2 regions of the Pseudomonas tolaasii NCPPB 2192 genome follow, and region 1 is predicted to be linked to the other one. Evidence: riboswitches for the same ligand, from Rfam matches in the RefSeq annotation. Region 1 holds a riboswitch; the other holds the start of a gene.
What was found. Region 1 has a riboswitch for manganese ahead of mntP (manganese efflux pump MntP). Riboswitches for the same ligand answer to the same signal wherever they lie in the genome.

Region 1 (9,636 bases):
ACGGCGGGTATCGCGTACGTGTCGATCGCTGAAGCCGATTGGGACAACGCCCCCGAGCTGCCGGAAACCTTCCGTCGTGCGGTGCGCGCCGCGTTCAGTGGGCGGCTTATTTACGCCGGCCGCTACACCGCGGAGCGCGGCGCAAAGCTGCTGGAAGCCGGGTTGGCGGATTTGATCGGGTTCGGGCGGCCTTTCATTGCCAACCCTGACCTGCCGCAACGGCTGATCAACGGCTGGCCGTTGAACCCGCTGCGGGCTGAAGGCATGTACGGGGGCGGCGAGGCGGGGTATATCGACTATCCCGTTTACGCCGATTAACCCCCGCGGCGAACGCGCTTCTTGTGGCGAGAGGGCCTGTCGTGGCGAGCGGGCTTGCCCCGCGTTGGGCTGCGAAGCAGCCCCAAAACCTGCTGCCGCATTCCACATGGAGAAACGCGGTGGCTTTGCTGGGGCTGCTACGCAGCCCAACGCGGGGCAAGCCCGCTCGCCACAAGAAGTCTGCTTGTCACAGAAAGCTGCTTGATCAGTTCACCTTCAACACAATCTTGCCAATATGATCGCCACCTTCCATCCGGGCATGGGCCTGGTCGGCCTGGGTGTAGTCAAACACCTGGTCGATCATCGGCAGGCAACGGCCCGCCGACAGCACTGGCCATACGTGTTCGCGCAGTTGGTCGGCGATGGCGGCTTTTTCGGCTTTGGTGCGCGCGCGCAGCAGTGAACCGGTAACGATCGCGCGTTTGCCGAGGATGGTCAGCAGGTCCACATCATTGGCTTTGGCGCCGCCGAGGAAGCCCAGCATCACGATGCGTCCGTCCATGGCCAGGGCCTTGAGATTGTTGTTGAGGTACGAGCCGCCCATGATGTCCAGAACCACATCCACACCCTGGCCGCCGGTTTTCTCGGCGATAACGTCGGCAAAATCCTGCTCGCGGTAGTTGATCGCTTCGGCGCCGAGAGCGCGGATGGCGGCGCATTTTTCCTCGCTGCCGGCGGTGGCAAAGGCTTCAATGCCGAACTCGCGGCACAGCATCAGCGCAGTCGTGCCGATGCCGCTGGTGCCGCCGTGGATCAGTACGCGTTGGCCCTTGTGCGCGCCGCCAATGCCAAACAGGTTGGCCCACACCGTGAAAAAGGTTTCCGGAATCGCGGCGGCCTGAATCCATTCCATGCCTTCGGGAAGCGGCAGCGCCTGGCTGGCGGGCACCACGCAGTACTGGGCGTAGCCGCCGCCGTTGGTCAGCGCACATACCTTGTCGCCCAAGTCGTATTCGGTCACGCCGTCGCCCAGCGCCACCACTTCACCTGCGATTTCCAGGCCCGGAATCGGGCTCATGCCGGGCTTCATCGGGTATTTGCCGGCGCGTTGCAAGGCGTCGGGGCGGTTGACCCCGGCGGCGTGCACCTGAATCAGAATCTCGCCGGCCGCCGGGGCAGGTACCGGTTCCTGGCGCGGCTTCAACACCTCGGGGCCGCCGGGGGTGGTGATTTCAATCAGGGTCATTTCCTGGGCAAGAGCCATTTTGAGCATTCCTGTAGCGATGAGCGTATGGGGTGGGACCGTGGCAAGCCGTCGACGGTTCTGAATTTTTCTCTGACGCCGAGCATACTCGAGACCGGTGATGCAATAATGCTGCGAATGCACGGCAAGGCGATGCAAAAATGCATCAAGGGGGCGAGATGAATTGGGATGATGCGCGGGTATTTTTGGCGGTGTGCCGTGAATCGACTCTGCGCGGCGCGGCCCGCGTGCTGGGAGTGGACCAGGCCACCGTAGGGCGTCGGATCAACGCCCTGGAGAAATCCCTGAGCGCGACCCTGTTTTTGCGCACCTCCGAAGGCTATGTACTCACGGCAGTCGGCGAAGCTGCCCTGTTGTCGGTGGAGAAAATGGAGCACTCGGCGCTGGACCTGCAGCGCCGGATTCAGGGCCTGGATGACCGTCTGACCGGCACGGTGCGCGTCAGCACCACCGACTCAATGGCCATCGACTTCCTGATTCCGGCCATCGCCAGCCTGCACGACAAACACCCCGACGTGCGCGTACAACTGGATGCCTCCACGCAATTGATCAGCCTGGCCAGGCGCGAAGCCGATATTGCCGTACGCAATTCCCGCCCCGACAACCCCGACCTCATTGCCCGGCGTATCGCCCGCTGGCCGGTGGGCCTGTTTGCGTCCAGGGGTTACCTGGAGCGCCACGGCATGCCGCAGCCGGGAAGCCCGTTCGAAGGCCATGATCTGGTGGTCTACCAACCGCACCTGCAACACCAAAAGGACCTGACACTGGCCTGCGAGCCCCTGGGCCATGGGCGCGTTGTGGCCGCGCTGAGTTCCAGCCTGTTGGTGCGCCGCTCGATTGCCGCGGGCCTGGGCATTGGCGAAATTCCAGTGCTCAGCGGCGAGCGCGATGGGTTGGTGCGCCTCTGGCCGGAACGCACTCGGCCGTTGCCCTATGACGTGTGGCTGGTGACCCATGCCGACTTGCGCCACACCGCCCGGGTGCGGGTGGTGATCGATGAAATCGTCGCGGCGTTTGCCGGTACGGGCGATTGAGCTCAACAGCACGGCGCCTGGTCGCATGCCTGAGTGGTGTGGAGCAAAAGCCCTCAAGTGTGGGAGCGGGCTTGCCCGCGATAGCGGTGTATCAGAGCTGAATGCAGTGGCTGACGCACCCTCATCGCGGGCAAGCCCGCTCCCACAGTTTTGACCGAGTTAGGCTTTGTTTTTCTGTGGGAGCTGGCTTGCCTGCGATGGCATCAACTGGGTGCATCAGGCACACCCGATTGATGCCTCTCACCTTACTCAGGCCGACAAGTGCTCATACAAGATTGTCGCACCGACCAGCATCAGCACCACGCCGCCGACCATCTCGGCGCGCTTGCCGACTACGGTGCCGAGTACACGGCCGAGCATCATGCCGATCGTCACCATGGTCATGGTCGCCAGGCCAATCGCGGCCGAAGCCAGCAGAATGTTCACGTCGACAAAGGCCAGGCCCACGCCGACTGCCAGCGCATCGATGCTGGTGGCGAAGGCCGTCACGGCCAGGATCAGGAACGAATGCTGGGCCGGTTTTTCCACTTCTTCATCATCGTCTTTGAGCCCGTTGTAAATCATGTGCAGGCCCAGGCCGACCAGCAGCGTGAAGGCGATCCAGTGGTCCCAGTTTTCCACCCAGCGCGTGGCGGCATGCCCGATGGCCCAGCCGATCATGGGGGTAATGGCTTCAATCACGCCAAAAATAAGGCCGGCGCGCAGGGCTTCGACAAGGCGCGGTTTGTGCAGGCTGGAGCCTTTGCCGATAGCCGCCGCGAAGGCGTCCGTGGACATGGCGAGTGCGAGAAAAATCAGGGAAATGGGGTTCACGGCAAGGCTTCCAGTCGGGCTGTATGAGTCAACGACACAACCACGCGCCCGACTTCAGGCATGGCTGTGTCGCTGGTCTCACCAACCACAACGGTGTTCGTACCACGGCAGGTTGCCGAATATGTTGATACGAACGCTTCTGAACGGGTCAGAAGCCGGTTACTCCCCAACGAAGGGCCGGAGCATAAACGGGCAGATATGAAAAAACTGTCAACGCCCTTCAAAGGCAGGTGGCCGACGCTCGGCAAACGCCGCCAGGCCCTCGCCAAAGTCTGCGCTGGCGCACGCCTGGCGGCGTAATTCGGCGATCTGCTCCATGGCTTGCACTGGCATGGGCTGCAAGTCTTCAAGGATGCGCAGTTGTTCCTTGACCGCCTGAATCGCCAGGGGCGCCTTGGCCGCGATGCCCCGTGCGATGTCCAGCGCAGTGGTTTCCAGTTCGTCGGTGGGCACCAAGCGGTTGATCACCCCGAAACGCTCGGCGCGCTCGGCGTCGAGTTTGTGCGCGCAGAAGAACATCTCCTTGAGCACATGAATCGGCAGGTTGTTGAAAAACCTCAACAGCCCGCTGGTGGTGTAGGGCAGGCCGATGTTGGCCGGGGTCATGGCAAAACTCGCGCTGGGGTCGGCCACCACCATGTCGCAGCTCATGGCCAGGTCCACAGCGCCACCCCAGGCGGAGCCTGAAATCGCGGCGATCACCACGCCCGGATACGCGCGGATACGCCGCAGCACTTGCTCCAGCGGCTTGCCGTAGGCCACGGGGTCGCGGTCGCGGGCGACTTCACCGATATCGTGGCCGGCGCTCCACACTGACTGGCCCGCTTCGGCACCCAGAATCACCACGCCGACGCGCTGCGCGGCAAGGGCGACCAGGCTTTCATCCAGGCTGCCGAGTACCTGCGCGCTGAGCGCGTTGCGCTGGCTGGGGTTGCTGAACGTCAGGCGCGCGATGCGCAGGTCGATAAGTTCGAATGAAACATTGGCCGTCATGATGCGGTTCCTGTGTGGCTTGGGTGTTCGGGGGCCTGAAAAACTGCCTGTGCCTGGAGCAATGCCTGAATGCTTGCCGGAGCAAACCCGGCCTGGTGCAGCACCTCAACGCTGTGCTCGCCGAGCAGCGGCGGTGGCCGCGGCGCGTCACCCGGTGGTGCTTCGCTGAAGATCGGGGTGACCACCTGGCGCAAGGCCCCCAGGGTCGGATGCGCCAGTGTATGGGTCAAATGGCTGTGCAGCACCTGTGGGTCGGCGAACACTTCGTCCAGCGTATTGATCGGGCCGGCAGGCAGCCCGGCGGCGATGAAACGCTCGGTCCAGTCGCGCTTGTTGCGGGTTTTCAGGCGGGTTTCCAGAATGGCTTTCAATTCCTCGCGGCGCTCCACCCGTGCCTCATTGCTCGCAAAGCGCGGGTCCTGTGGCAGGTCGGGCAGGTCCAGCAGCGTGCAGAGCCGGGTCCACATGGCAGATGTGATCGGCGCCAGGTTCAGCGGGCCGTCCAGGGTCTGGAACACGCCGTAAGGGGCGATCACCGCGTGGGCATTGCCGGTGCGCTTGGGCACATCGCCCAGGCTCAGGTAGCGCTGGCCGTGCACGCTGAGCAGGCCCATCAGGCTGGCCAGCAACGAGGTGCTCACGTGCTGGCCGCAACCCGTGCGCTCGCGCTCCAGCAGGGCCGCGAGCACTGCCGTGACCAGCCACATGCCCGAGGTCAAGTCGCCAATGGCGGTGCCGGTGCGCGTGGGGTCGCCGTCGCTGAAACCGGTGAGGCTCATCAGCCCGGAATAGCCTTGGGCTATCTGGTCAAAGCCTGGCCAACTGCTCATCGGGCCGTCGCTGCCAAAGGCGTTGATGCTGCCCAGAATCAGCCGTGGGTTGCGTGCACTGAGCACCGCGTAACCCAGGCCCATGCTCTCCAGCGTGCCGGGTTTGAAGTTCTCGATGACCACGTCGGCGCCTTCGATCAACTGCTGGAGGGTGTCCAGTCCCCTGGGGTTGCGAAAGTCCAGGCACAGCCCGCGCTTGTTGCGGTTGCACGACAGGTAATAAGTGCTCACACCCCGGTCGAACGGGCCCCAGGTGCGGCTCATGTCGCCATCCGGGCCGGGTTCGACCTTGATCACGTCCGCGCCCAGGTCAGCCAGCACCATGGTGCAGAACGGGCCTGACAGCGCGCGGCTGAGGTCGATGATCTTGATTCCTTGCAGCGCTTGCATGGGCGTCTCCAACGATTATTGAGGCAGGGTCTGGTGGCGAGTTTCCACCGCGAACGGCAGGATCAACACGCCGAGCACAAAGGCGGCGGCGGTCCAGGCAATCGGTGCGCCGATGGAGCCGTACCCGTGAATGGCCGCCGCCAGCAGAAAGTTGACCCCGGCGCCGATAAAGCGCCCCACCGAGGCATTGAAGGCAAAAGCTGTTGCGCGGATTCGCGTGGGGTATTGCTCGGGCAGCCACAGGGAAAAAATCGCAAAGTTGCCGCCGAAGAAGCCCAGGAACACCAGCGACACCATGAACAGGTTCAGCCCTTCATCCAGGTAGAACACCCAGCCGAAGGCAAACACGATGGCCGCCGCCATGCCGCTGAAATAGAGACCCAGCGCCTTGCGCCGGCCCACTCGTTCCGCCAGCCACGGAGCCACCAGGCAACCGAGGATGGTGCTGAGGGACAACACCGCCGCGCCGATGGACGCCAGGTGCACTGCGCCTACGTGGTCGATACCTGCGCGGGTCGCCAGGGTGACCACGGCAGTGGCTTCATACACCGAGCCGGCCCACAAACCGATAATCGCCACGCCCACCAGCGCCGAGCTGGTCAATGTGCGACGGCGAAAGGCCGGCGCGAAGATTTCCCACCAGGGCGCGCGCGGGCCGGTTTTGGCCAGTTGGCGTTGCGGCTCCTTGACCTTCAGCGCGGTATAAACGGCTACCACCGCAGGAAACAGCCCGCACAGGAACATCACGCGCCAGCCGTAAGTGGCACCCACGGTGTAGTTGAGGAGCGCGGCGATGAAAAAACCCAGGTAGTAACCGGTTTGCAGGTAGCCGGCGCCCATCTTGCGCCGGTCTTCGGGCCAGCTCTCGGCCACGTAAGTGCCAGCCAATGCCCATTCACCGCCGACGCCGATCCCGGCGATCAAGCGGAAAATCGCCAGTTGCCAGATGTTCTCGGAAAACGCCGCCGCCCCGGTAAACAGCGAGTACACCAGAATGCTCGCCGCCAGCACCTTGACCCGCCCGAAGCGGTCGGCCAGCGGCCCCCAGATGAAGGACAGGCCCCAGCCCACCAGAAACAGCCCGAACATGATCGAGCCATAGGCGGCGATGTTTGCAGCGGTGGGCTCAAGGCCGGAGTGGGGCAGCAATTCGGTCAGCGCCGGGATGAGCACCAGGGCGAATATCACTGAATCCACGCCGTCGAGCACCCAGCCCAGGTAGACGGCCCAGAAACCACGGATCTGTTCGCGGGATAAAGGGGTTTTTGCGGCTTTTTCCTGCGTTGCCGATGCGCTTAACGCTTTGAACATGACGACCTCCCGTGACCCTGAACGGGCCTTTTGTTGTGAGGTCAATCTAAGTAAGGGAGGCATAAGCAACAAATATGAAATTCCTTTGGAGGTATCGGATTTTTATATAGAGTTCAAGCTTTCAAGGAGGGCTCACATGGACCTGCGCCAACTGCGCTACTTCGTCAAAGTGGTCGAATGCGCCAATATCACTCGCGCCAGCGAGGCGTTGCACATTGCTCAGCCGGCGATCAGCCAACAGATGCGCAACCTCGAACAGGACTTGGGCATGCAACTGCTCGAACGCAGCGCCCAAGGCGTTGTGCCGACGGCAGCGGGGCACACGTTGTACCGGCATGCCGTGGACCTGCTGCGCCAGGCCGACGTCACCCACGAACTGCTGCGCCAGGACGCGCAATACCCCCAGGGCAAGGTCTCGGTAGGCATGCCGTCGAGCACTGCGCGCATGCTCGCCATGCCGCTGGCGCGCACCATTCGCAGCCGTTATCCGGGGATCAAGCTGGAGTTGATCGACGCCCCCAGTGCCGACCTGGGCGGCTTGATCACCACCGGGCGCGTGGCGCTGGCGGTGCAGGTCGATGGCGTGCCCACGCGTGGCGTGCTGTCGCGGCGACTGTTCACCGAAACCCTGTATCTGGTGGCGTGGCCGGCGTTTGAGTTGCCGGCGGCCGGCGTGAGTATCAAACACCTGGCGCAGATGCCACTGGTGCTGCCTTGTGCGCCAAATACGATCCGCAGCCGCGTTGAAGCGGCGATGCAGGAGGCCGGGTTGCCATTTGCGGTGGAGTTTGAGGCCAACTCCACTGACTTGCTGTTTTCGGCGGTGCTGGCGCGCCTGGGCGTCACCGTGCTCCCGTGGGCGGCGGCCCATGCGGAACTGGAAGAGAACCGGCTGAAACTGGCGCGCATTGACCACCGTCTGTTCAGCCGCGAGCTGTCGATGTGCTGGCCGGACACGGCGGTGCAAAGCAACGCCGTGCAGAAGGTCAAGGAAACCATTCTCGAGCTGTTCGAGGGGTTTGAACGGCAGCCGGGCTGGGCCGCCGTTACGCCACCATGATGATCTTCGACACCAACTCCACCACGGTCTTGGCCTGCAGCTTCCTCATCAGCCGCGCGCGGTGCACTTCCACCGTGCGGTGAGAAATACCCAGGCGCAGGGCGATTTCCTTTGATTTGAGGCCGTTGACGATGTGCATGGCGATTTCCCGCTCCCGTGGCGTGAGGTCGCCGGTGCCCTGGTGCGTGCGGTCCAGGCGTTCGAAGTGCCAGACCATCAGCTCGAACGGATTTTTCGGGGTGAGGGTGTAGCCATGGGATTTGGCCCAGAACACTTCGCCGCTTTTATGTTGCATGAAGCGTTCGTCGGAGTAGAAGCCGTTCGGGCTGTGGAGCAACCAGTCGTGGCTGCGTTTGCCGATGGCATGGTAGTCGGCCTGGGACGGGTAGATCAGCAGGGTCAGCTGGTTGAGCAGGGCGTCTCGCGCGTAGCCGAACAACTGCACAAACGCCTCGTTGCAGTCGACGATCACGCGGTGGCGCGTGACCAGCTGCGGCGCCGGGGAGTGCTGGAACGCCAGGCGCTGGATGTCCTGGAAAGGCTGTGTAAATGCATTCATTGGGCGTCCTGCCTCATTGTGTTTCGCTCAGGGCGGCTACTTAGTCGTGTAAGTAGTTACACGAATTGGCGAGCGGCCAAGGGTGGGTCATTGTAAGGAATGTCCGCACCAAGAACAGAAGAAATTACCTATGCCTGCTGATTGCGTCTCCATTGTTGCTGCCGGTCATTCGAAGTTTGGTCGCCTGGAAGGCACCACCCTCGAAGACTTGATTGTGCAAGTCACCCGCGAAGCCCTGGCGGACGCGGCCATTGAGGCGTCCGAGATTGACGCGTTGTTTCTCGGGCACTTCAATTCGGGGCTGGTGCCCGACGGGTTTGCTGCCTCGTTGCTGCTGCAGGCCGACCCCGGGCTGCGTTTCACGCCGGCTACGCGCTGCGAAAACGCTTGTGCCTCGGGCGCGGCGGCGATTCAGGCCGGGGTCAACGCGATTTTGTCCGGCAGCGCCGAGCTGGTGCTGGTGGTGGGTGCGGAAAAGATGACCCACACCTCGACTGCCGACGTCACCCAGGCCCTGGCCGGCGCCGGTTATCAGAACGACCCGGCGGAAGCGGGGATGAGTTTTCCGCAATTGTTCGGTCGCGCCGCGCGCCAATATGCCGAGCGCTACCACTGCCCGCTGGGCTCGATGGCGGCCATCGCCACCAAAAACCACTCCAACGCCATGGCCAACCCGCTGGCGCAGATGCACCGGGTGATGGATTTCGAGCACTGCAACAACGTCTCCAAGAGCAACCCGTTTGTGGCCGAGTCGTTGCGCCTGACGGACTGCTCGCTGATCAGCGACGGCGCGGCCGCCATTATCCTCGCGTCGCCCAAACGCGCGCGGGCCTTCCGTCGCGATGTGCAGATTTGCGCCATGACCCAGGTCAATGACCTGCTGCCGATTGCCGGGCGCGACATCCTCGCCTTCGAAGGCCCGCAACGTGCAATCCACACGGCATTGCGCGCGGCAAATATCACCTTGAATGACTTGAGCTTCGCCGAGGTACACGACTGCTTCACCATCGCTGAGCTGCTGATCTACGAAGCCATGGGGCTGGCGCCGAAAGGCGAGGGCCACCGCGTACTCGACAGCGGCGTGGTGCGCCACGGCGGGCGGTTGCCGGTGAACCTCTCCGGCG
Region 2 (9,636 bases), 1.9 Mb from region 1:
CCGCGCCGCCCGCCACTTCGTTGGCCACCTGGCCGATATTGATGACGTTGCGGTTGATGTCCTCGGCCACCGCGCTCTGCTCCTCGGCGGCGCTGGCAATCTGGGTGTTCATGTCGTTGATCACCGACACCGCCTGAGTGATGGTTTCCAGCGCCTGCGCCGCCTTGGCCGCGTGCTGCACGCTTTCATCGGTGCGGTTCTGGCTGTCTTCCATCACCCGCACCACGTCCCGCGTGCCTTGTTGCAGTTGCTGGATCATCGTCTGGATTTCTTCGGTAGCCTTCTGGGTTTTTTGCGCCAGGTTGCGCACTTCATCGGCCACCACGGCAAAACCACGGCCTTGCTCGCCCGCCCGCGCGGCTTCGATGGCGGCGTTGAGGGCCAGCAGGTTGGTCTGCTCGGCAATCCCGCGGATGGCCGTGAGGATCGCGTTGATGTTCTCGCTGTCCTTGGCCAGGGTCTGCACCACGCCCACAGCCTTGCCGATTTCCTCGGCGAGGGCGCCGATGGAGGTGGAGGTGTCGCGCACAATACGCATGCCTTGGCTCGCCGCCTGGTCGGCATGGCTGGCGGCTTGGGCGGCCTGGGTGGCGTTGCGCGCAACGTCTTGCGCGGTGGCGGTCATCTCGTGCACGGCGGTGGCCACCTGATCGATTTCCACCATCTGCTTATGCACGCCCTGGTTGGTACGAATCGCGATGTCGGCCGTGTGCTCCGACGAGTCGCTGACCTTCTGCACCGAGCTCACCACTTGGGTAATCATGCCCTGCAGCTTGATCAGAAAGGTGTTGAAGCCGCTGGCAATCGCGCCCAATTCATCGGCGCGGTCACTGGTGAGGCGGCGCGTGAGATCGCCTTCGCCCTGGGCGATGTCATTGAGCATGGCCACCATCTGCTTGAGCGGGCGGGCGATGCCGTGACCCACCAGCCAGATCACCAGCAAACCGAGGCCGGCGATCAACAGGCCAGCCACGGTCATGCCAAAGGTGTCGGTTTTGCGCTGGGCCTGCAGGTCGGCCTGAAGTTTCTGCGAGTCGGCCATCACCGCGCTCAGCGGCAGTTGCAGCATCAGGGTCCAGCGCGCTTCGGCCTGGCCGATGCTGAAGGGCAGGAACAGCTCGATATGCCCGTGCTCCTTGTCGATGTCGTAGCGCACTTCGCCGGCTTTGAGCTGGTTCAGGTTGGCCAGCTCATTGCTGTCGAGCAGGTCGCTGGCTTTTTCACCCAGTTTGCTGGCGTCTTTGGTGTAGGCCACCAGACGGCCGTTGCTGGAGATCAGGGCCAGTTCACCGGCGCCGTTGTAGAGGTTCTGGTCGGCGTGGGTGAGCATTTCCTGAATGAAGTTCACCGACAGGTCGGCGCCGACAATTCCCTGGAAGGTGCCGTTGATCATGATCGGCTCGATGAACGAGGCCAGCATGACCATGGCGTTGCCGACCTTGTAGGGCGCCGGGTCGATGGCGCAGGGTTTGCTGGTTTCCTTGGAGCACAGGTAGTACTCGCTGGCGCGTACGCCGGTGGAGAGGATTGTCTGGTCGTTGACGTCGGCGAGCTTGTCCAGGCCCAGGCTGCCATCGGCGTTGCGGTACCACCAAGGCAGGAAGCGGCCGTCGGTGCCCATGCCGACAATCGGGCTGTTTACGTAGGCGGCGTCATTGTGGTCGATGGCGTTGGGTTCCCAGCCGATATAAGCGCCGAGGATTTTCGGGTTGCGCACCACGGTTTCGTGCAGCAGGTTGATCAGTTGCTCGCGGCCGATCTGCAAGGCCGGCTCGCCCTTGGCGTCTTTCATGCCGAGCAGGGCGTTGGCGGTGGCCAGGCCTTTGGCGGTGACCAGAGGCGCTTCGAGTTCGCGCTGGATCAGCGTGGCCTGGGTTTGCGCCAGAGTGGTCAGGCGCTGCTCGATGATTTGCTCGAACTGCGCCTGGGTGCGGTCCTGCACCATCTCCTGGGTGCGCGCGCCGGCAAACAAGGCGTAGAGCACCAGCACCGCGACCACACTCAGCACGATGGCCCCGGTGAGTGCCGCGACAGAAAACTGAATCGACTTGAATTTCATGAAAGCTCCGAACGCAGGGCGAGAGTGGCTGCTTTTTTATATCGGCCACGGCGTGCGCAGGCTTAAGCTTTGTCCTACAAAATAATGGGCGGTGTCGCGGATGGGCAGTTGGTCGCCGCTCCGGGTGTGGGATGTATCTGAAATTCGATGGCTACACGTCCTTTGTGTCTGGCGCTGATACAAACGACCGCCTACGATACGCGCCATGTTTTCAGGGAGAGCGTCATGAAGAAGTCATTGACCATCAGTGCATTGGTTGCAGCGATGCTGCTGGCGGGTTGCCAGTCGGTAAATACCACCAGCGGCGGCGCCGTTGGGGTTGAGCGCAAGCAGTACATGTTCAGCATGCTGTCGAGCCAGGAAGTCGACCAAATGTACGCCCAGTCCTATCAACAGACATTGGGTGAGGCCAGTGGCAAAGGCCTGGTGGACAAAACCAGTGCCAACGCCAAACGCGTTCAGGCAATTGCCAACCGCCTGATCGCCCAGGCACCGACGTTCCGCCCGGATGCGGCGCAGTGGAGGTGGGAGGTGAACCTGATCAAAAGCGACGAGATGAACGCCAACTGCGGGCCAGGCGGCAAAATCTTTGTGTACAGCGCGCTGATCGACAACCTCAAGCTCACCGATGACGAATTGGCCGCCGTCATGGGCCATGAAATTGCCCACGCCTTGCGCGAGCACGGGCGCGAGGCCATGTCCAAAGCGTACGGCATCCAGATGGCGAAACAGGGCGCCGGTGCCTTGTTCGGCTTGGGCCAGGACAGCATGGCGCTCGCCGACACGGTGGCAAACTACGGCATGACCTTGCCCAACAGCCGTGCCAACGAAAACGAAGCCGACCTGATCGGCCTGGAGCTGTCGGCCCGTGCCGGTTACAACCCGAACGCGGCCATCACGTTGTGGAACAAGATGGCCAAGGCTTCGGAAGGCGCACCGCCGGAGTTCATGAGCACGCACCCGGCGTCCGACAGCCGGATCGCCTCGTTGCAGGCGGCGATTCCAAAGGTGATGCCGCTCTACCAGCAGGCCAAAAAATCCTGACCTTATGAAGATCCAAGGTGGGAACTGGCGTGTGTGGGAGCTGGCTTGCCTGCGATAGCATCAACCGGGTCTGCCTGAAATACCGAGGTGTCTGCATCGCAGGCAAGCCAGCTCCCACATTGGGTTGGGTTTAGAGGTTTAAATCCAGCCGCTGCTCTGCATGGCCTTGTAAACCGCCACCACCGCCAGCACGAAAAACGCCGTCGCCGCCAGCCGGCGAATCAGGGTCAATGGCAGTTTCTCGGCGGCAAAATTTCCCGCCAGAACCACCGGCACGTTGGCAATCAGCATGCCCAGCGTGGTCCCGATAATCACCAGCCACAGCTCCGGGTATTGCGCCGCGAGCATCACCGTGGCGATCTGGGTCTTGTCACCGATTTCCGCGAGGAAGAACGCGATCAGCGTGGTCAAAAACGGCCCGAACTTGCGCGTGGTGCTGGCTTCGTCATCATCGAGTTTGTCGGGCACCAGGGTCCACAAGGCCGTGGCGCAGAAGCTCGCCGCGAGAATCCAGTGCAACACCGCATCCGAGAAGAAGCTTCCGAACCAGGCCCCCACGGCACCGGCCGCCGCATGGTTGGCCAGGGTCGCGGCGACGATGCCGGCGATGATCGGCCAGGGTTTGCGAAAGCGGGCGGCAAGGATGAGCGCGAGCAGTTGCGTCTTGTCGCCGATTTCGGCCAAGGCAACGATTGCGGTAGGTACGAGTAATGAATCCAGCATCAGGTAGGTTTCCAGGGGCGGGTCGACACGGCTATGACACGTACAGCCTTCCCGCCCCGGGTAAGGTGTGCGTGTCATAGGTCTTGTCAAACCCCGGTCCGTCTGTGCGGACTCCTGGGTCGCATACGCCATGGTCTGCTGACCAAGTATGTTGACGTATGCCGGACGAGCGTGGCGCTCGTGGGAGACTACTCCCCTAGGACGGAGCGGATTCTGCCTAGGCAAAACCCATTCGGCAAGCCTTCTTTTTCAAAAAGCCATCAGCCGCGTTTGGCACGATAAATGCGAAAACCACTGCCCTCGGCCTTGATCGCACACACGCCGAGGTGCTCTTCGATCAGCGGCTGGTACTTCAGGAAACTGTTAGCCACCAAGCGAAGTTCGCCGCCTTTTGCCAGATGTTTCGCCGCTTTTCGCAGCAGGTTCTCGGTGGCGAAATAATCGGTGTGCACCCCGACATGGAACGGCGGGTTGCTGAGAATTGCGTTCAAACCCATCGGTGCAGCGTCGATGCCATCACCGGTCAGCACCTCGGCTTCCAGACCATTGGCAGTCAGCGTCAGGCGGCTGCTGGCGGCGGCAAAGGCGTCCACGTCGAGCAACGTCACGCTGTTGTGCGGGTAGCGGCGTTTGACCGCCGCCCCCAACACGCCCGCGCCGCAACCGAAGTCCAGCAAGTGGCCGCCCGGCAGTTTGTCGAGATGCTCCAGCAGCAATTCGGTGCCGCGGTCCAGGCGCCCATGGCTGAACACCCCGGGCAAACTCACCACTTTGAGTGGGCCTTCGGCCAGCGGCACCTCAAATACCTGCGCCAGGCTTTCCAAATCGACCGCTTGCGGAGCGTTGGCCACGGTGACTTGCCAGAGCTGGCAATGCCGCGCGCTGTCGAGCTTGCGCGGTTTGCCGAAGGGCAGCAGTTGTTTTGAAGCGCTTTCGATACCGCCCTTTTTCTCCCCCACCAGAAACAGCTCGGCACCGGGCAGGCGCGCAGCCACGGCGTTGAGCAGGTAATCAGTGAGGTCCTTGGATTTGGGCAGGAAAACCACCGCCGCGTCGAACCCGCGCTCGGGCAGGTTCACGCCAAACTGGCTGCGCTGCGGGAAGCGCGCATCCAGCGCCGCCTGGTCGCCGGCATGCCAGCACCAGCCGTGGGCATTCGGCAGGCGGCCGAGCAAATCGTCGGCGGGCAGGCCGACCAGCAACAGGTTGCCCTGAAAAAGTTCGGCCTGACGAAGCAGTACTTCACTGCGCGGATCCATGGTCTGCTCCTTGAAAAAGGGGCGCAGTTTATCAACTGACGACGTGCAGCGGGGCGCCGCTGAAAAAGCCCCGGGCGTTTTCCGCCAGTTGGCCGACGATGCGCTGGCGCGCTTCGCGGCTGCCCCAGGCATTGTGAGGCGTGACGATCAGGCGCGGAATGTCGCCGGCCAGCAGCGGGTTGCCGTTGACCGGCGGCTCTACGCTCAGCACGTCGGTGGCGGCGCCGCCCAAATGGCCGCTGCGCAACGCATCCGCCAACGCCTGTTCGTTGATCAAGCCACCGCGCGCGGTGTTGATCACAAACGCGCCGGGCTTGAGCAGTGCCAATTCGCGGGCGCCGATAAAGTCACGGGTGTGTTCATTGAGCGGGCAGTGCAGGGTCAGCGCGTCGACCTGGGCGAGCAGTTCATCCAGCGGCACACGGTCGGCGCGCGCAGGGCGACCGGGAATTGCCCCGAGCAGCACGCGCATGCCGAAAGCTTCGGCCAGGCGCGCCACCGCGCCGCCCAATTCGCCATGGCCGAGCAGGCCGAGGGTTTTGCCTTCCAGCTCGACAATCGGGTGGTCCAGCAGGCAGAACTGCCTGGCTTGCTGCCATTTGCCCGCGCTTACGTCGCGCTGATAGTCGTTCAAGCGCGTCGCCAGGTTGAGCAGCAGCATGATCGTGTGCTGCGCCACTGACGGTGTGCCGTAACCCTGGCAGTTGCTCACGGTAATGCCGTGGGCGCGAGCGGCGGCGAGGTCGACGTTATTGGTGCCGGTGGCCGACACCAGAATCAGCTTGAGGTCCGGGCACGCCGCGAGGGTTTCGGTATTGAGGGCAATTTTATTGCTGATCACCACTTGGGCGCCCTGCACGCGTTCGAGCACATTCTGCGGGGTGGTGTCGGAAAACAGCTCAAGCTCGCTGAAGCTGTCTCGCAGCTCGCTGAGGTCGAGGTCCCCGAGGTCCAGGGACGGGTGGTCAAGGAAGACGGCGCGGCGATTGTTCGACATCAACTGTACCTTTTGCGACTGGGTTTGTAGGCGTAATCTCCCGAGCCTATCAGATGAAATAATCAGTTACTTAATGGAGTGAGCATGTACGCCGCCGAGTTTTTGACCGTAGCCTTGATTCACTTGTTGGCGGTGGCCAGCCCCGGCCCGGATTTCGCCGTGGTAGTGCGTGAAAGCGTGACCCATGGCCGTCGCGCCGGAACCTGGACGGCGCTCGGCGTCGGTTCGGCGATTTTCCTGCATGTGGGGTATTCGCTGCTGGGAATTGGTTTGATCGTGTCCCAGTCCATCGTGCTGTTCAACTCGCTGAAGTGGGCCGCCGCGGCTTACTTGCTGTACATCGGCTTCAAAGCCCTGCGCGCCCAACCGGCCAAGCCTGCCAGCGAAGAAGAGCTGCACCGTGAGGTCGGCGAGCGCACGGCGCGCGGGGCGTTCACTTCGGGCTTTGTGACCAATGGTCTGAACCCCAAGGCCACGCTATTTTTCCTGTCGTTGTTTACGGTGGTGATCAACCCGCACACGCCGCTGGCGATTCAGGCCGGTTACGGCGTGTACCTGGCGGTGGCGACGGCGCTGTGGTTTTGCCTGGTGGCGATGCTGTTCAGCCAGCAGCGCGTGCGCGCCGGGTTTGCGCGGATGGGGCATTGGTTTGACCGGACCATGGGCGCGGTGTTGATTGCGATTGGGGTGAAGCTGGCCTTCACCAGCATGAAGTAAACACAGTTCAAAATGTGGGAGCGGGCTGTCTGTGGCGAGGGAGCTTGCTCCCGCTCGAGCGCGTAGCGGTCGCCAGCTTTTTGGGGGCGCTTCGCACCCCAGCGCAAGCAAGCTCCCTCGCCACAGCAAGCCAGCTCCCACATGGATCCCGGCAGGCGCTCGGTGATGGCGCAAAGCTAGCATTCACGGGGCGCAACAAATCATTCCTTCGGCTGATTTGGCTGACACATAAGGTCTCTAAAGTGCAGGTCTTCAAGCCAAGACCGTGCAGTCAGATAAGGGATTCGTATGTTGCAGACCCGTGTTATCCCGCCCGCCGAAGGCGCGTACCAATACCCGCTGTTGATCAAACGCCTGTTGATGTCCGGGACGCGTTACGAGAAAACCCGGGAAATCGTCTACCGCGACAAGCTGCGTTACACCTACCCGACCCTGATCGAGCGCGTCGCGCGCCTGGCCAATGTGCTCACCGAAGCCGGGGTCAAGGCGGGTGACACCGTGGCGGTGATGGATTGGGACAGCCACCGCTACCTGGAGTGTATGTTCGCCATTCCAATGATCGGCGCGGTGATCCACACCATCAATGTGCGCCTGTCGCCGGAACAGATTCTCTACACCATGAACCACGCCGAGGACCGCTTTGTGCTGGTCAACAGCGAGTTCGTGGGCCTTTACCAGGCGATTGCCGGCCATCTCACCACCGTCGACAAGACCCTGCTGCTGACCGATGGCGAGGCCAAAACCGCCGAGCTGCCCGGTTTGGTCGGCGAGTACGAAACCTTACTGGCAGCCGCCAGCCCGAAATACGACTTCCAGGATTTCGACGAAAATTCCGTCGCCACCACCTTCTACACCACCGGCACCACCGGCAACCCCAAAGGCGTGTACTTCACCCATCGCCAACTGGTGCTGCACACCATGGGCGTGGCGACCATCATGGGCAGTGTCGACAGCGTGCGCCTGTTAGGCACCAACGACGTGTACATGCCGATCACGCCGATGTTCCACGTGCATGCCTGGGGCTTGCCGTACGTGGCGACCATGCTCGGTCTGAAGCAGGTCTACCCCGGCCGCTACGATCCGGAATTTCTGGTGGAGCTGTGGCGCAAGGAAAAGGTCACGTTCTCCCATTGCGTGCCGACCATCCTGCAAATGGTGCTCAACGCCAAGGCTGCGCAAGGCGTGGATTTTGGCGGCTGGAAAATCGTCATTGGTGGCAGTGCGCTCAACCGTTCGCTGTATGAAGCGTCCAAGGCGCGAGGGATTCAGCTGACCGCTGCGTACGGCATGTCCGAGACCGGGCCGCTGGTGTCGTGCGCCCACCTCAACGAAGAGTTGATGGCCGGCAGCGAAGACGAACGCACCACCTACCGCATCAAGGCCGGCGTGCCCGGGCCCCTGGTGGAAGCAGCGATCATCGACGGCGATGGCAACTTCCTGCCCGCCGACGGCGAGTCCCAGGGCGAGTTGGTGTTGCGCGCGCCCTGGCTCAGCGAAGGTTATTTCAACGAGCCGCAAAAGGGCGCCGAGCTGTGGGCGGGTGGCTGGATGCACACGGGCGATGTGGCGACGCTGGACGCCTTTGGCGTGATCGACATCCGAGATCGCATCAAGGACGTGATCAAGACCGGTGGCGAGTGGATCTCGTCCCTGGCCCTTGAAGACCTGGTCAGTCGTCACCCAGCGGTACGCGAAGTAGCGGTGGTGGGCATCGCCGACCCGCAGTGGGGCGAGCGCCCGTTTGCGTTGCTGGTGGTGCGTGATGGCCATGAGATAGGCGCCCGTGAGCTTAAGGAACACCTCAAGCCTTTTGTCGAACTGGGCCACTTGAGCAAGTGGGCGATCCCCAGCCAGATCGCCGTTGTTACTGAAATTCCCAAGACCAGCGTCGGTAAGCTCGATAAAAAGCGTATCCGTATCGACATCATCGAATGGCAGGCCAACAACAGCACCTTCCTGTCCACCCTCTGACACTTTGCCGCGTGCCCTTCGGGGCACGCACTGCTCTATCTCGCGCCCTTCACTTGTGATTTCCGGATTTTCAGCCATCCTTCCCGCGCCGACCTTCGTCGGCGTGGCGAAAGGACTGTGGCAGACGGGTTGGTGATGCAAATCACACTTTAGAGGGATCAAGCGGTACACCCTGCTGGCTATAGTCCCACCCAGAGTTTTTCATGGATGTTGCGTTCAGGGGCATGGGGCCCCGGTTGCCAGGCGGCATTGGAATCGTTGTATTCCGGCTGTTACAAGCGTCCAGAGAAAGAACTCACTGCCATAACAATAATGCACATGGAGTAGCGTCGATGACCTCAGTAAACCAGTTCTGGCGCCGGGCGAAACTGCCCCTGGCCGTCGGTCTCGCTTCCACGCTCGCCGGGCCCGCATTCGGCGTCAGTTTCAACATCGGTGAAATCGAAGGCAGCTTTGACTCTTCCCTGTCGGTGGGCGCGAGCTGGTCGACTGCAGGTCGCAACAAAGACCTGATCGGTGCCAACAACGGCGGCAAGGGTCTGTCCCAGACCTCCGATGACGGTCACCTGAACTTTGACAAGGGCGACTCCTTTTCGAAGATCTTCAAGGGTATCCATGACCTTGAATTGAAATACGGTGATACCGGCATCTTCGTCCGGGGCAAGTACTGGTACGACTTCGCGCTGCAAAACGAAGACCTGGACTTCAAGAACGTCAGCAATGACAACCGCAAAGAGGGCGCAAAATCCTCCGGCGGGCAGATCCTCGACGCCTTCATCTACCACAACTACACCATCGCCGATCAGCCGGGTAACGTGCGGTTCGGCAAGCAGGTGGTGAGCTGGGGCGAGAGTACCTTCATCGGT

Region 2: it holds a riboswitch for manganese, as region 1 does, so the genes downstream of both, ATI14_RS11905 (TMEM165/GDT1 family protein) here and mntP (manganese efflux pump MntP) in region 1, are expected to answer to the same signal.

Annotation. Positions count from the first base shown of each region.
Region 1 covers NZ_PHHD01000001.1:4,435,990-4,445,625, forward strand. Annotated here, with positions in the region: partial or broken gene ATI14_RS20600 (oxidoreductase) at 1-318, shown strand, start outside; gene ATI14_RS20605 (NAD(P)H-quinone oxidoreductase) at 524-1,522, opposite strand; gene ATI14_RS20610 (LysR family transcriptional regulator) at 1,681-2,556, shown strand; gene mntP (manganese efflux pump MntP) at 2,806-3,369, opposite strand; yybP-ykoY riboswitch at 3,382-3,550, opposite strand; gene scpB (methylmalonyl-CoA decarboxylase) at 3,580-4,362, opposite strand; gene ATI14_RS20625 (CaiB/BaiF CoA transferase family protein) at 4,359-5,582, opposite strand; gene ATI14_RS20630 (MFS transporter) at 5,598-6,893, opposite strand; gene ATI14_RS20635 (LysR substrate-binding domain-containing protein) at 7,030-7,953, shown strand; gene ATI14_RS20640 (LuxR C-terminal-related transcriptional regulator) at 7,940-8,512, opposite strand; gene ATI14_RS20645 (acetyl-CoA acetyltransferase) at 8,643-9,636, shown strand, end outside.
Region 2 covers NZ_PHHD01000001.1:2,561,133-2,570,768, forward strand. Annotated here, with positions in the region: gene ATI14_RS31995 (methyl-accepting chemotaxis protein) at 1-763, opposite strand, end outside; partial or broken gene ATI14_RS32000 (methyl-accepting chemotaxis protein) at 779-2,059, opposite strand; gene ATI14_RS11895 (M48 family metallopeptidase) at 2,285-3,103, shown strand; gene ATI14_RS11905 (TMEM165/GDT1 family protein) at 3,242-3,826, opposite strand; yybP-ykoY riboswitch at 3,915-4,036, opposite strand; gene ATI14_RS11910 (class I SAM-dependent methyltransferase) at 4,087-5,085, opposite strand; gene ATI14_RS11915 (2-hydroxyacid dehydrogenase) at 5,117-6,082, opposite strand; gene ATI14_RS11920 (LysE family translocator) at 6,167-6,799, shown strand; gene ATI14_RS11925 (fatty acid--CoA ligase) at 7,088-8,770, shown strand; gene ATI14_RS11930 (DUF1302 domain-containing protein) at 9,103-9,636, shown strand, end outside.